Linked DNA regions of Rhodohalobacter sp. SW132. The protein of the gene in region 1 interacts with the protein of each later gene in a pairwise test. Links are inferred from orthologs where the notes say so. Each region holds a gene or a part of one and is shown in the gene's direction. Other genes may lie near its edges.

Region 1 (7,615 bases):
TTTCGTTCATTATTTCATGCACAACAAATTCAGGCTGTTGTTCTGTGTATTGAACCTCTTTCAGACTTTTAGACTCCTCGGGAATATCAATTTCAAGACATATGCCATTATGATTACCTGCATATTGTGCCCACATAATAATATTTAGTGGATTTGTAGAGAAGCTAAGGACTCCAATATTCGCGACTTTTACTTCCATTAGTTTTGTCACCATATCTTGCAAATACCACATTGCAATATCTTTTGTACCGTTAGGTGTCTGTGTAGAGCTAACAATTACTTCAAAGAAGTTATAAATCTCATGTTTTGAATTACAATTGGGAAACTTTTGCAAAACTAATTCAAATTCATCGGACTCCATATCCTGCAAAATAAGCTCTATATCATTCAAGTTTTTACTGATTCTAAAATATGGCTTACAATCATACGGATCGTTTAAAAGTTCAGGTTTTGCAAACCAGAATCGATTATCTCTGATACAATTGCATCGTAACCTAAATAGCTTCTTTTGGGTTGCAGATAGTTCATTATCCCAGAATAATGGCATATACTTATATAAAAGCATATCTATTTTCTTTATTTCTGACTTATGCAGGAATTATTTATAGGAAAAGGACAAAAATTCCTAGTGGATAATCCAAGCTAAAAATCAGTCAAAATCCGTAATCAGAACTTCCGAAGGTTCTTTCTCACCACGAAGCCTTTCGGATACTTCTTCGGCACCGCGCAGAACACGCAGCATGTTGAGACCCGCAATTTTTTCAAGATCTTCCTCAGAATATCCGCGCCGGAGCAGTTCCGCAAAAAGATCCGGGTAGGTTGATACATCTTCAAGTCCTTCAGGAAGTGTTGGGATTCCGTCGTAGTCCCCGCCAATACCGATATAATCCACGCCGATCTGATCGCGGATATAATCGATATGATCTGCTACCTGGGAAAGTGTTGATTTAGGTGCCGGTCCGTGTTCGTCATCCCATTCATCCATCTTTTCAGATACTACATTTGATAGTCCCGGATTCAGGTACTCCATCTTTCGCTGATAGGCAGCCCTTTCCGCAAAATATTGCCGCCGCTCTTCCGATGTGAATGTCTCAACAAAGGTGACCATAACTAGGCCATCTTTCTCGGGAAGTATCTGCAGAACATCGTCCGGAACGTTCCTGGGGTGACCCGTTAATCCAAGTGCGTTGGAGTGCGAAAACATTACCGGGGCTTCCGATACGCGAATGGCATCTTTCATTGTTGCGGGAGTTACGTGTGACAGATCTACCATCATCCCGAGGCGGTTCATTTCGCGAATCACCTCTTCGCCAAATTCATTGAGTCCATCGTGCTGCGGATCATCCCCGGCAGCATCGGCCCAGTCGAGTGTCCTGCCGTGAGTGATGGTCATGTACCGTGCGCCCAGTTCATAAAACATCCGCAAAGTTGCAAGAGAGTTGGCGATAGAGTGGCCGCCTTCCATTCCTATGAGCGAGGCAATTTTTCCATCCTCAAAAATCCGTTCCACATCATCAGCAGTCAGCGCCAGTTCAAAATGGTCGGGATACTTTTCTACCATCCGGTAGACAAAATCGATCTGCTCCATCGTCTGTTTTACAGCCTCATTTTCCGGGATATTTGCACTTACATACACACTCCACCACTGTGCGCCTACACGGCCATCGCGAAGCCGCGGAATATCGGTATGCATCGGGCGGTCGAGTTGAGTGGTATCGTAAAAATCGAGCTCAGAAAATTTATATCCCACCCGGTTTCGGTACTGCCAGGGAGTATCATTATGGCCGTCAAACAGCGGAACACGTTCCAGAATTTCAATGGCCTGCTGGCGGTACTGTTCGTCGGAGTCGGTGACGGACTGCGCTCCCGCACATGCGGTTTGAAAAAGCAGCAGCGCGGTTATTAAGAGTATGGATTTTAGTCTGGGTATCATCATATCGGATTTGTTGAGTATTGATCTTTGAAATTGATTTATTTTCAACTGGTTTACATCTCTTCGGCTTCAGCCAGTTGTTCAAAACGGACAAACGCGGTACGAACGCGAATCAGCGGTTCGGTTTGAGTCCACGCAAAGAAGATTCCTTTATCCATCGGGGCAATTCTGGGGAAACCGCTCCTCCGGCTCGAGCTTGTGATTCCAACCCGCAAAGGCTCTCCCAGCTCATTTTCCGGCGACAGGGTCCGCATCATCACATACCCGGTACCATTTCTGCCAGCAAGCCAGCTTACATATATTTTCCCGTCATCCCCAATGGCCAGATCGGCACGCCCCTGGGCGTATTCCCGTGCGACAACAACCGGATCACCAAATGTATCCCCGCCATCTCTTGAAACGGCAACTTTCACAACCGAATCGTCATCCGCTTCGGTATACCACGAGACGGCAACCAGGTCACCATTCGCATCAATTCTTGGGCCATTTACAGGGCAGCCACTGATTTGCCATCCATCTTCGTGGACTGGACGCGGATCGGACCACTCACCGGTTTCCAGATCGTACGATGCAATTGAAATATCGCGGATTTCATCTTCGGTTCGGTCGCGGTACACAGCCAGTGCCCTGCCGTTAGAAAGCACCATATCCGTTGAACAACAGTCGCAAATCATGGCATCAATTTCTCTTTCGCGCGTGAGGGAGCCGTCACGGGAAACTTCAGCCGAGCGAAGCGTCATCGCTTTTTCGGGATCATCATATTCATCATGCCCGCGATCCTCCGTATTTCTTCCATCGAGCCAGATTGCCAAAACCCGATCAGAATCGAGCGGTTCCATCGACACAAACCCGTGCTCCGTTGCTGTTCCGTCGCGGTGTGGGGTGATGGGATCGGTCCAGCGGCGCGCCTCCTCCGCCGGAAACGCAATATTCACATTATAGGCGTACGGTCCGCCGGGAATTTTTCGAAGCCAGTGAGCGGCCACAACCTCTCCATCAAGAGAAACAACCGATGGAAAATCGGCAAAGTTTACAAAATAGTTAGTGCTCAGGCCAACCGTCCGGGGTGGTGTCCATCCCTCTTCATTATACGTCGTAAATTCAATGGCATAAATCTCTTCGTCAATGCCGGAGATCCAGCTCATGGTAATCGTACCCGAATCATCCTGATGGAGATTGGGATAGCGGCTGCCGATTTCTGCCGGGTTATTCAGACTAAATTCAAATGTGGGCTGCTGCCTTTCCTGTTCACAGGCAAGCAGCAAGATGGAAATAAAAACGGCAATTAATGCCCGGGATAACAGATTCATACGAAACCTTTTTGGTGATGATAATCCTTGGTATTTTATAACGGATCGGCGTTGCGGCCGGTTCCTAAAATAATCGTGATAGTTTAAACATCCTAACCGGTTTCCTTTGCTTCAGATAGACGGAATAACATTACATTTTGGTGAACGCGCCCTTTTTGACAACATCAATACAATTATTAATCCCGGCGAGCGGATCGGCCTTGTAGGTCCAAATGGGGCAGGAAAATCGACTCTCCTCAAAATCATTGCCGGAGAACAGCAGGCGGATAGCGGCTCGATCAGCATGAGCAATGAAGCTACCGTTGGGTACCTGCCACAGGACGGGGTGGAACCTGATCCGGATCTGACCGTCTTTGAGGAAGTGGAACACGCGTTCTCTGAGATTATGAAATTGCGCGATCAGTTTGATACGGTACAGGCCAAAATGGAATCCGTAGCCGCTGACAGCGCTGAACATGAAGAGGCACTTCAGCAGTTTGGAGAAATACAGCACAAGCTGGAAAATTCCGGTTCCTACACGCTTCAGGCCGAAATTGAACGAATTCTGGCCGGACTCGGGTTTGATGAAGAAGATTTTATACGCTCCACAACCGAATTCAGCGGGGGCTGGCTGATGCGGATCGCGCTCGCAAAACTGTTACTTCGTCAGCCCACCTACCTTCTGCTCGATGAGCCCACCAACCACCTCGATATCGAATCGCTGCAGTGGATTGAAACATTTCTGAGAAATTATGATGGCGCCGTAATTATCGTATCGCATGACCGGGCATTCCTGGATAATGTGACCACCCGAACGCTGGCCCTCAGCCGCGGATCACTCGATGATTACGCCGGGAACTATACGTTTTATGAAAAAAAATATGCGAAGGAGAAGGAGCTGCTGAAACAGCAGTTTGAAAATCAGCAGAAGGAGATCAAGCAGACGCAAGAGTTTATCGACCGTTTTCGATACAAGGCTACCAAAGCGAAGCAGGTTCAGAGCCGGATCAAACAGCTCGAAAAAATGGAGCAGATTGAACTGGAGCAGGAACAGTCGGAGATCTCCTTCCACTTTCCGCCCGCCGCGCGGTCGGGCCAGGTGGTGATGAAGCTGGAAAATGTAGTAAAAAAATATGGCGACAACACCGTTTTTGACGGGCTTGATTATGAAATTGAACGGGGCGATAAGATTGCGGTGGTCGGGCCGAACGGTGCCGGTAAATCCACGATGATTCGCATCCTGGCCGGACTGGAACCCATTACAGACGGAGAGCGAAAAGTGGGCTACAACGTAACACCCGGCTATTTTGCCCAGCACCAGGCCGAAGAACTGGAGCCAAAAAATACGCCGCTGGATGAGATGCGGCTGGCCGGCTCAAATGAATCGGAGACAAAATTGCGTACCATCCTCGGGTCATTTTTGTTTGTCGGGGATGATGTGTTCAAGAAAGTTAGCGTACTTTCAGGTGGTGAAAAAAGCCGGGTGGCGCTGGCCAAAATGCTTTTGAGCGACGGCAATTTTCTGATTTTTGATGAGCCTACCAATCACCTTGATATGCAGTCGAAAGAGATCCTGCAGCAGGCACTCCAGCAGTTTGAGGGCACGCTGATGATTGTATCGCACGACCGTCATTTTCTCGACCCGATTGTCAACAAAACACTGGAAGTTCAGCCCGGACGGATCAAAACCTGGCTCGGAAATGTGAGTTACTACCTCGACAAAAAAGCGTTAGAGGAGAATTCACCTGATGCTCAACCCGAACGCTCTAAAAACGGATCATCAGCCCAATCCAATACGGATGGACTCAGCCGAAAAGAGCAACGCAGGCTTGAGGCGGAAAAACGAAATGCTCTGTCAAAGAAAATCAAACCACTGAAAAAACGCCTTCAGGAAATTGAAAAAGAAATTCAAACGCACGAAAACCGGATTTCAGAAATTGAATCAATGATGGCTGAGACCGATTTTTATGATGATTCTGAAAAGGTGAAAAAGGTCTCACTCGAATATGAAGAGTTAAAACATGAGCTGGGGCAGTCGTTCAACAAATGGGAAGAGATCGCCGGACGAATTGAGTTTATTGAGGAGGAGTATGAGAGTTGAACTGTTGAGTATCACGCTTTGGGTGCTGTGGAGTGTTACGCTGCGCGTAACGTTGAACTGTGGAATTGTTTACCCGTTTACACGTTTCGATGCCAAGAATACTCTTATCGCAATCGGCAATTCCACGATTCAACAGTTACACAGCACTTGAAGCGTGATACTCAACAACCCAACGCTAAGTAATCATTTAACTACACATTAGTAATCAATAGTCCTATGCCCGACCAAAACGAAGCGTTTATTGTTGATGCGATCCGAACTCCAATTGGCAACTTCCGCGGAACCCTTTCTCCTGTCCGGACCGATGATCTCGGGGCGATCGTGATCAAAGAGCTGATGAACAGGAATTCCGGTGTTGATCCAAAAGCGATTGACGACGTGATTTTTGGCTGTGCCAACCAGGCAGGCGAGGATAACCGGAATGTGGCTCGGATGGCGCTCCTGCTGGCGGGCCTCCCCTACTCGGTACCGGGCGAGACGGTCAACAGGCTGTGCGCTTCAAGTATGTCAGCCGCCATTCATGCGCGCCGGGCGATTGCTGCCGACGAAGGAGAGATCTTTATCACCGGAGGTGTGGAGCATATGACGCGCGGACCGTGGGCGATCTCAAAAGCATCCAAACCGTTTGGAAATGATGCAGAAATGCACGATACCAGTTTTGGCTGGCGGTTCATCAACCCGAAAATGGAGGAGCTGTACGGTACTGACGGGATGGGAAATACCGCTGAAAACCTCGTGGAAAAATATGGTATTGAACGGGAAGCGCAGGACAAGTTTGCCGCGTGGAGTCAGCTGAAAGCAGCCAAAGCCCGAGAAAGCGGCAGGCTGGCCGAAGAGATCGTGCCGGTGGAGATTCCGCGTAGAAAGCAGGATTCAATCCTTTTTAAAGATGATGAATTTATCCGTCCCGACACCACTGCCGAAGTTTTGGCAAAACTGCGACCGGCTTTCAAAAAAGATGGAAGTGTGACCGCCGGGAATGCCTCCGGATTGAATGACGGATCGGCCGCCATGCTGATCGCATCCGGAAAAGCGTTGACGGATCACAACCTGGAGCCGATGGCGCGGATTGTATCCTCAGGCGTTGCGGGTGTAGAACCGAGAATTATGGGAATCGGCCCGGTTTACGCGTCGGAAATTGCGTTGAAACGTGCGGGTCTGTCCCTTGACGATATGGATATCCTGGAGCTGAACGAAGCGTTTGCGGCACAGGTCCTTGCATGTACCAGAAAAATGGGAATTGAGGATCACGATGAGCGGATCAATCCAAATGGAGGAGCGATAGCTTTGGGCCATCCACTTGGAGTAAGCGGTGCGCGGATTCTGCAAACAGCCGCGATCGAGCTTCAAAAGCAGAAAAAGCATTACGCACTGGTTACGATGTGTGTGGGCGTTGGGCAGGGATATGCTGTGATTTTGGAAAGGGCTTAGGGGCTCACGCAACGGCGCTAAGGCGCGACGGTTAATGCATTTACAAATAAAGTATTAATGAGGCGAGACGTATTTATTGTCCTCTTTTATGGATTCACTTTCATATTTATTTCACTTTCCTACATGCTTTCTCCCAAAGCACACCCAATGAATTCTTCGATCCTTCCAGATTCCTGTGATATCAAACCATCCCCGGACTTTATATACTTCTTTCTGAATTGGTTTTTTTTAATACCTCGACATCATTCAACTCCTGAATCAAGTCCATAAACTACTGAAGCTTTTTCTATTTTTAATTTTAATCGTTACTGGATCCATCATAACTCCAGATAATTTTTATTTTAGAGTTACACAGACATACAAATTTCCTGGTATACGAAGTTGAAATCTGGATGAGATTTTTTGTTCAGCCTTGAGTTTTATTAAATCATCACAACTCTTCATTTTTTATGAAATATAATCTACAAATTTTACTCCTACTTTTTATTTCCGCTGGGATCCTCGGCTGTGATTTTGAAAACGATACCTCATCCACAGAACCCGACGTCAATCTCGTCCCCGTGGATTTTGGCTGGGCACAGTCTTCCGTCAATACAGTGGTCTTCCGGATCAACAGCATAGATAGCCATGATAATTTTCAGGTTATTTCTTATTACGACGATGAAGGAGCGGTGAAACTGGCTTCACGGTATCACGATGAAACAGATTGGCAGATCTACTCCACCCCATTCACCGGAGATGTGACCAATGCGCATAATGCAATCAGCATTGGGTTTGATGGGGATGGAAAACTTCACATGGTTTGGGGACTTCATAATGCTCCGATGCAGTATGTCCGGGCGGATCACCCGCAGGATAGTC
Region 2 (6,561 bases), on another replicon or contig:
TGACTGCAGCACCGTAGTCCAGACTTCCATACCCCGCAACAATACAGAAACACCTCCATCCGGCAGAAGCTGCTGCATCTCCGTCACCATATTGTTCAGAATTTCTGCTTTATGCTGGCGCGGAGTAATTGAGGAGAGTGACTCTTCGTACTGTTCCCACATTTTCTCTGAGTTATACAGATCGGTCAGCTCCAGGTACGTGTTCAGAACATTTAAAATCGCACTTCGGTATGCAGAAATTGCCTGTTCGCTTGCTGAAGATTTTAGTGGTGTTTCTGTTTCCAAAACGGTAATCGCCACCGTTTCGCCATTATTTACGAATGGAATAAGCATGAGGTGCTTTACCGGCATAAAATCGTAATAATGAGTGAGTTCCTCCTCCTCAATATCAAAACCAACTTTTAGCCGCACAGTTGATTCAAGATCCCGGTATGAATTTAGAAAATGCGCATCAAAACCGGTTCTGTCGCTGAACATTACATTTGGAAGTGTTGTTGAATTGGTTTCCAGAACGAACTGCTCTCTCGCCCGGTTCACCCAGTACAGGCAGGCTGTTTGCGACCCGGTGGATTCGCGCAACAGATGCACCAGGTCATCGATAATTTGTTTAAATTCTACAAGTGCTTTTTCTTCGCGTTTCATGATTGTGATATTACCTTAGTTTCTATATATCAATATCATCGGCCAATTTTTCAGCTTCATCAATCATTTTTTCAAAAAGCTTCAGACCCTGGTTCCAGAACGATTTATCCCGGATATCGATGCCGAGTCCAGACACCAGTTCATGCGGCCAGTCGGATCCACCCGCTTCGAGCAGTTTAATGTAATTTTCTTCAAACCCATCCTGCCCTTCGCGATATGCGTTGTAGAGTGCCAGTACGAGCAGCTCACCGAATGCATACGCATACACATATCCAGGAGTGTGCAGAAAATGCGGAATATAACACCACCATAACTTGTACTCATCCGTAATTTCCACGGAATCGCCATAAAGATCCCGCTGCGTTTCAAGCCAGAGATTAGAAAATTGCTCGGTAGTCTGCTCACCATTTGTCCGCCGGGCAGTATGGATTTTGTCCTCAAAACGATTCATTGAGATCTGCCGGAATACGGTTGCAATCGTATCGTCAATTTTGCTTACCAAAAGCGCCAGTTTTTCCGCCGGATCATCCAGCTTATTCATCAGCCGGTTAAACACCAGCATTTCACCAAACACAGATGCCGTTTCAGCCGTAGTGAGTGGGGTTGATGACTGCAGTTCACCCTGCTTTCCGGACAGGTATTGATGTACTCCGTGCCCCAGTTCATGGGCCAGCGTCTGTACATCACGCAGCTGCCCGTCGTAATTCATAAACACATACGGATGCACAGTTGTTACCGTACTTGCGGAATATGCCCCGCCTCTTTTTCCCGGCTTAATGGCCGCGTCAATCCATTTTTTTTCAAAGAACTCGCCCGCGATTCGCTTCATTTCCGGGTGAAAATCGCCGTATGCTTCCAGTACATTAACTTTTGCTTCTTCCCAGCGGATCTGTTTACGGTTTTTGGCCAGTGGAGCGTAGCGGTCGTAATCGTAGAGCGTATCATAGCCCAGCAGTTTTTTCTTCAGCTTGTAATATCGCTGCACCAGGTGATAGTTGTCCGTCACGGCATCCACTAAACTATCTACAGTAGATTGATCTATTTCGTTGGCAAGGTTTCTTGATGATATCCAGCTTTCATAACCGCGCAGTTTGTCGTTTGTGAATTTATCTGCAAGGATCGTATTGAAAATGTAGGTAAGCGAGCGGGAGTGATCCCTGAAAGTTGCAGTAAGCGATTGATGTGCTTTTTTTCTTAGATCCCGATCCGGGTTGTGCAGTTTGCTTAGTACTTGTTGTTCGGTAAGAGACTCTCCATCAAGTTCAAACCGGGCTGCACCAAGAGTTTCATCAAAGTACCTGTTCCAGGCAGAACGGGAAGTAACCGATTTGGCGCTCATCACTTTTTCAGCCTCTTCAGTGAGCGTATGATCTTTGTATCGGCGGGAAGTGATCAGGTAGTGTTTCCAGCCGGACAGCAGATCTGATTGAATCATCTTATCCGCTTTTTCATCGTCCACTTTCAGCCATTCAACATCAAAAAACACAAGTTTCTGGCTGATTTCAGATCCAAGTTCCCTCGCCTCCTGAAGTAATTTTCCAAGTGCGGGGTCTTCGGTATTTGTAGACCAGATCAGCTGAGCGTATGAGCCGATTTTCCCTGCAAGCTCAATAATAGCCTCATATTCCTGCATGGCCGTTGCAAAACCTGAGGCTTCAAGACGGCTTACTTTTCCTTTATAGGATTCGGAAAAACGATCGGCCAGCAATCTTAATTTCTCTTTATCCTGATGTAGTTTTTTATCGTCCGGTGAAGCGTACAGATCTGAAAGATCCCACACGATTTCTTCAGCTCCGGTTTGCTCATTTTTTTGGGTAGTGCTCATTTTTTTCAATGTAAAAATCTGTTTATAAATTTCGTGATCAATATAACCAATCAACAAGAGGCTTTAAATCTAAGTTTGATAAAAGATTTTACCGTATCCGAATGGGCGAATTGAATCGTTTTTTTGTGATATAATGGTTAATTTAACAACCGCTTTTTAGTGTTTCTGAAGGCTTTTCGGGAAATTTATCTACCCACCTCAGAACTTCACGGCCAAAGTTTTGTTACAGAACATACTGTTATTACCATAACCAACATAGATTCAAATATTTTGAAATCCTTAGAAGCTGTTTTTGGACCTAATTCTGCACTGGTAGAAGAATTATATAACCAATATAAAGAAGACCCCGACAAGGTACCCGATCATTGGCGAACCTATTTTGATGAACTGAACGGAGACAGTGCTAAAGCCCCGGAAGTAAAAAAAGAAGAGCAAAAAAAAGCCCCGGAAAAACCCCGGAAAGAAAAGCAAAAGAAAGAAAAACCGGATGAAGTTTCTATCCCTGAAGGGGCCGAACTTCATAAAATTAAAGGCGTGGCATCCAAGATTGTTGAAAACATGGATGACAGCCTGCAAGTGCCCACTGCCACATCACTTCGGGTACTGCCGATGAAGATGCTCACGGAAGATCGAGCAATCATCAACCGTCATCTGCTGCAGCATGGCGAACCCAAAGCTTCTTTCACCCACTTTATAGCGTGGGCTGTGATCCAGGCGCTGAAGGATTTCCCTTCACTGAATACGTATTACACACGCAAAAACGGAACTCATTATAAAGTTGAACCAGGCCAGGTGAACCTGGGAATTGCGGTAGACCTGAAGTCCCGTGACGGTTCAAGAAATTTAGTTGTACCCAACATTAAGGGCGTTGATAAAATGAACTTTAAGGAGTTCCTCTATGCCTACGCTGTAGTGATCGATAAAGCGAGAAACGGCAATCTTGAGATTAAGGATTTCCAGAATACGACAATTAGTGTTACCAATCCCGGCACCATTGGTACAGTCTCATCGGTACCCCGCCTGATGCAGAACCAGGGTGCCATTATCGCTACAGGCGCCATCAATTATCCGGCAGAATTTCAGTCGATGGCGCAGGATGTTCTCAACCAGCTTGGCGTTAGTAAAGTAATGTCGATTACCTGTACCTACGATCACCGAATTATTCAGGGTGCTGAATCGGGTTCATTTCTACAAAAAATTCATCAGCTGTTAAATGGTGAAGAAACATTTTATGAGAAGATTTTCAAAGATCTGGATATCCCATACGAGCCTCTCCCGTTCGGGGAAGATCAGTACCAGGGACAGCTCAGTGGCGGATCAAACACGCTGGAGCACGATCGGCGGGCGATCGCCGTTTGGCGCCTGATCAATATGTACCGTATGCGGGGACATGTTCTGGCTGATCTCGATCCGCTCGAAGCGTCTCCGGGACACGGCCCCGAACTCGATCTTGAGTATTACGGCCTCACACTCTGGGATCTTGACCGCGAATTTTACTGTGGCGGTCTTGGAGGTTTCAAAACAGCCAAACTGCGCGATATCATCAAACTTCTGCGGGATACGTACTGTGGTAAAATCGGTGCGGAATATATGCACCTCCTTGATCTGGATGAGCGCAAGTGGCTCCGCAAGCAGATGGAATCCACAACCAATACGCCCGATCTTTCAAAAGATGACAAAGAGAACATTCTGCATAAACTGAACCAGGCTATGGCCTTTGAACAGTTTTTGCATAAAAAGTACATCGGGCATAAACGATTTTCGCTCGAAGGTGCTGAAACCATGATCCCCATGATGCATTTCCTCATGGAACGGGCGGGTGAAAATGATATCGAGAAGTTCTTCCTCGGAATGGCTCACCGCGGCCGTCTGAATATTCTTGTAAACATTCTGAATAAGCCTTACAGCAAAATCTTTGCTGATTTTGAAGGCAACATCGATCCAAGCACCATCCAGGGATCGGGCGACGTGAAGTATCACCTGGGTACAAAAGGCACATTCAAGACCGGTGATGGAAAAGAGATCGGACTCGAGCTTTTGCCGAATCCAAGTCACCTCGAATCGGTAAATCCTGTTGTAGAGGGTGCAACCCGCGCACTCCAGGATATGAGCAAAGATGAAAAGCCATCGAAGAAAATTGCACCGATTCTAATTCACGGAGATGCCGCTTTTGCCGGTCAGGGTGTCGTGGCTGAAACATTGAACATGTCGCAGCTTCGCGGATATGAAACCGGCGGTACAATTCACATTATCATTAACAACCAGATTGGTTTTACCACGCTGCCGAGTGATGCGCGATCTACCGAATACGCTTCGGATATCGCCAAAATGATTCTTGCCCCGATTTTTCACGTAAACGGGGATAATCCCGAATCTGCGGTTCACGCAGTTAAAATGGCTCTCGACTATCGCCAGAAGTTTGGCAAGGATGTAGTGATTGACCTGATCTGCTACAGAAAACACGGCCATAACGAAGGTGATGAACCTGCGTTTACCCAACCGGGAATGTACGAAGAGATTGAAAATCACGAAGCAGTGCGTGATATCTATGTGAAAGAGCTCCTCAGAAAGGGGGAGTTCACCGAATCGGAAATGCAGGAAATTTTTGATGAGTTTGATGAGCTGCTGCAACAGGCATTTGAAGATGCCAAGAGCTCTCCAGCCCTGGAAGTTACCGAAAAGATGCTCGACCGATCAGAAACCGGTCAGAAAGAGTGGGATGAATATCCCGATACCACATATCCCGTGGATGACCTGAAAGATATTGCCGTTCAGCTGAATACGGTACCGTCTGATTTTGATGCCAACCCAAAACTGTTGCGTCAGCTCGCAAAACGTGCCGATGCCGCTAAGAAAAACAAGAAGAAAATTGATTGGGGCTTTGCGGAGGCTCTTGCCTTTGGCTCACTTCTCAAAAAGGGAACCCCAATCCGAATAACAGGTCAGGATGTGGAACGGGGTACCTTCAGCCACAGACATGTAGTTCTGCACGGTACAAAAACCCAGCAACGGTTTGTACCACTGAATCATCTCACTGAAGACCAGGCCCGGTTTTATCCCTATAACAGTCTGCTGAGTGAGTTTGCCGCGCTGGGATATGAATTTGGCTACAGTGCCAAAAATCCCGAAGCGCTCGTTATCTGGGAAGCTCAGTTTGGAGATTTTGTGAATGGAGCACAGGTTATTATCGATCAGTATATCTCATCCTCTGAGGCAAAATGGGGGCAACAATCGTCGCTTGTGATGACGCTTCCACACGGTTATGAGGGGCAAGGTCCAGAGCACTCTTCTGCACGGCTCGAACGATTTTTGCAGCTGTGTGCCGAAGATAATATGCAGGTCGCAAATCTCACAAATCCGGCGCAATATTACCACGCTCTCCGCAAACAGGTGCTTCAAAGCAAGCGTAAACCGCTGGTTATTATGTCGCCCAAGAGCTTGCTTCGGCATCCACAAGCGGTATGTAGTGTGGAGGAGCTGGCCAACGGTTCTTTCCAGCCGTTCATTGATGATGCCCGCGAAGACAAAGAAAATGTTGAGCGCCTGGTTATTTGCTCAGGCAAAGTGTACTACGATATCCTGAAAGAGATAGAAGAGGATAAAGGCTCGATTGCCGTTGCAAGACTCGAGCAGTTTTATCCATTTCCGAACAAAGATATCACCAGGGCGTTATCGGCGTATAAAAACGTCAAACAGGTCGTCTGGTGCCAAGAAGAGCCTAAAAATATGGGTGGCTGGTCGTTTGTTGCCCCTCGTATTCAGGCACTTCTCTCCTCTTCTCACGAACTGATTTACGCAGGACGCCATGCTTCGGCATCTCCTGCGGCGGGTCAGAAAAAAATTCACGAGGCTGAGCAGCTCAAACTGATTGAAAAAGCTCTCGGTAAATCTTAACGACAAAACGATTTATAAAAAAAGCTGTGCCATCTTACCGGCACAGCTTTTTTATTTTTTATCAAATGCGACTTTCGATTAGTTCTGATCACCTCATCCCATTCGGCACACCTTTGCATATCCGGCTGACCGCATCGTGGCTGTGAAGGCTTTCAAGGTGGGCGCACCGAACCAAGAAATCGTAGATTCGATCCTCCTCA

The links. The genes of interacting proteins can lie anywhere in the genome.
Region 2: the proteins of DYD21_RS11885 (region 1) and DYD21_RS09150 interact in binary tests that used the Escherichia coli proteins (3 or more experiments, as listed by UniProt). The link is inferred for Rhodohalobacter sp. SW132 from one-to-one orthologs.

Annotation. Positions count from the first base shown.
Region 1 is NZ_QUOK01000005.1:298,097-305,711, forward strand. What follows is about bases 2,906-5,836. They hold DYD21_RS11885 (ABC-F family ATP-binding cassette domain-containing protein), read left to right. Parts: upstream 2,906-3,349; coding sequence 3,350-5,323; downstream 5,324-5,836. Other genes in these bases: DYD21_RS11880 (sialidase family protein), read right to left, coding at 2,906-3,243; DYD21_RS11890 (3-oxoadipyl-CoA thiolase), read left to right, coding at 5,540-5,836. Also shown: DYD21_RS11870 (DUF2971 domain-containing protein), read right to left, coding at 1-565; DYD21_RS11875 (dipeptidase), read right to left, coding at 650-1,933; more of DYD21_RS11880, read right to left, coding at 1,987-2,905; more of DYD21_RS11890, read left to right, coding at 5,837-6,754; DYD21_RS11895 (BNR repeat-containing protein), read left to right, coding at 7,204-7,615. UniProt on the Escherichia coli protein: Genetic data indicate it may be involved in ribosome assembly or function.
Region 2 is NZ_QUOK01000004.1:24,880-31,440, forward strand. What follows is about bases 2,342-6,561. They hold DYD21_RS09150 (multifunctional oxoglutarate decarboxylase/oxoglutarate dehydrogenase thiamine pyrophosphate-binding subunit/dihydrolipoyllysine-residue succinyltransferase subunit), read left to right. Parts: upstream 2,342-2,737; coding sequence 2,738-6,361; downstream 6,362-6,561. Other genes in these bases: DYD21_RS09145 (M3 family oligoendopeptidase), read right to left, coding at 2,342-2,467; folE2 (GTP cyclohydrolase FolE2), read right to left, coding at 6,450-6,561. In the rest of the region: DYD21_RS09140 (GAF domain-containing protein), read right to left, coding at 1-642; more of DYD21_RS09145, read right to left, coding at 665-2,341. UniProt on the Escherichia coli protein: E1 component of the 2-oxoglutarate dehydrogenase (OGDH) complex which catalyzes the decarboxylation of 2-oxoglutarate, the first step in the conversion of 2-oxoglutarate to succinyl-CoA and CO(2).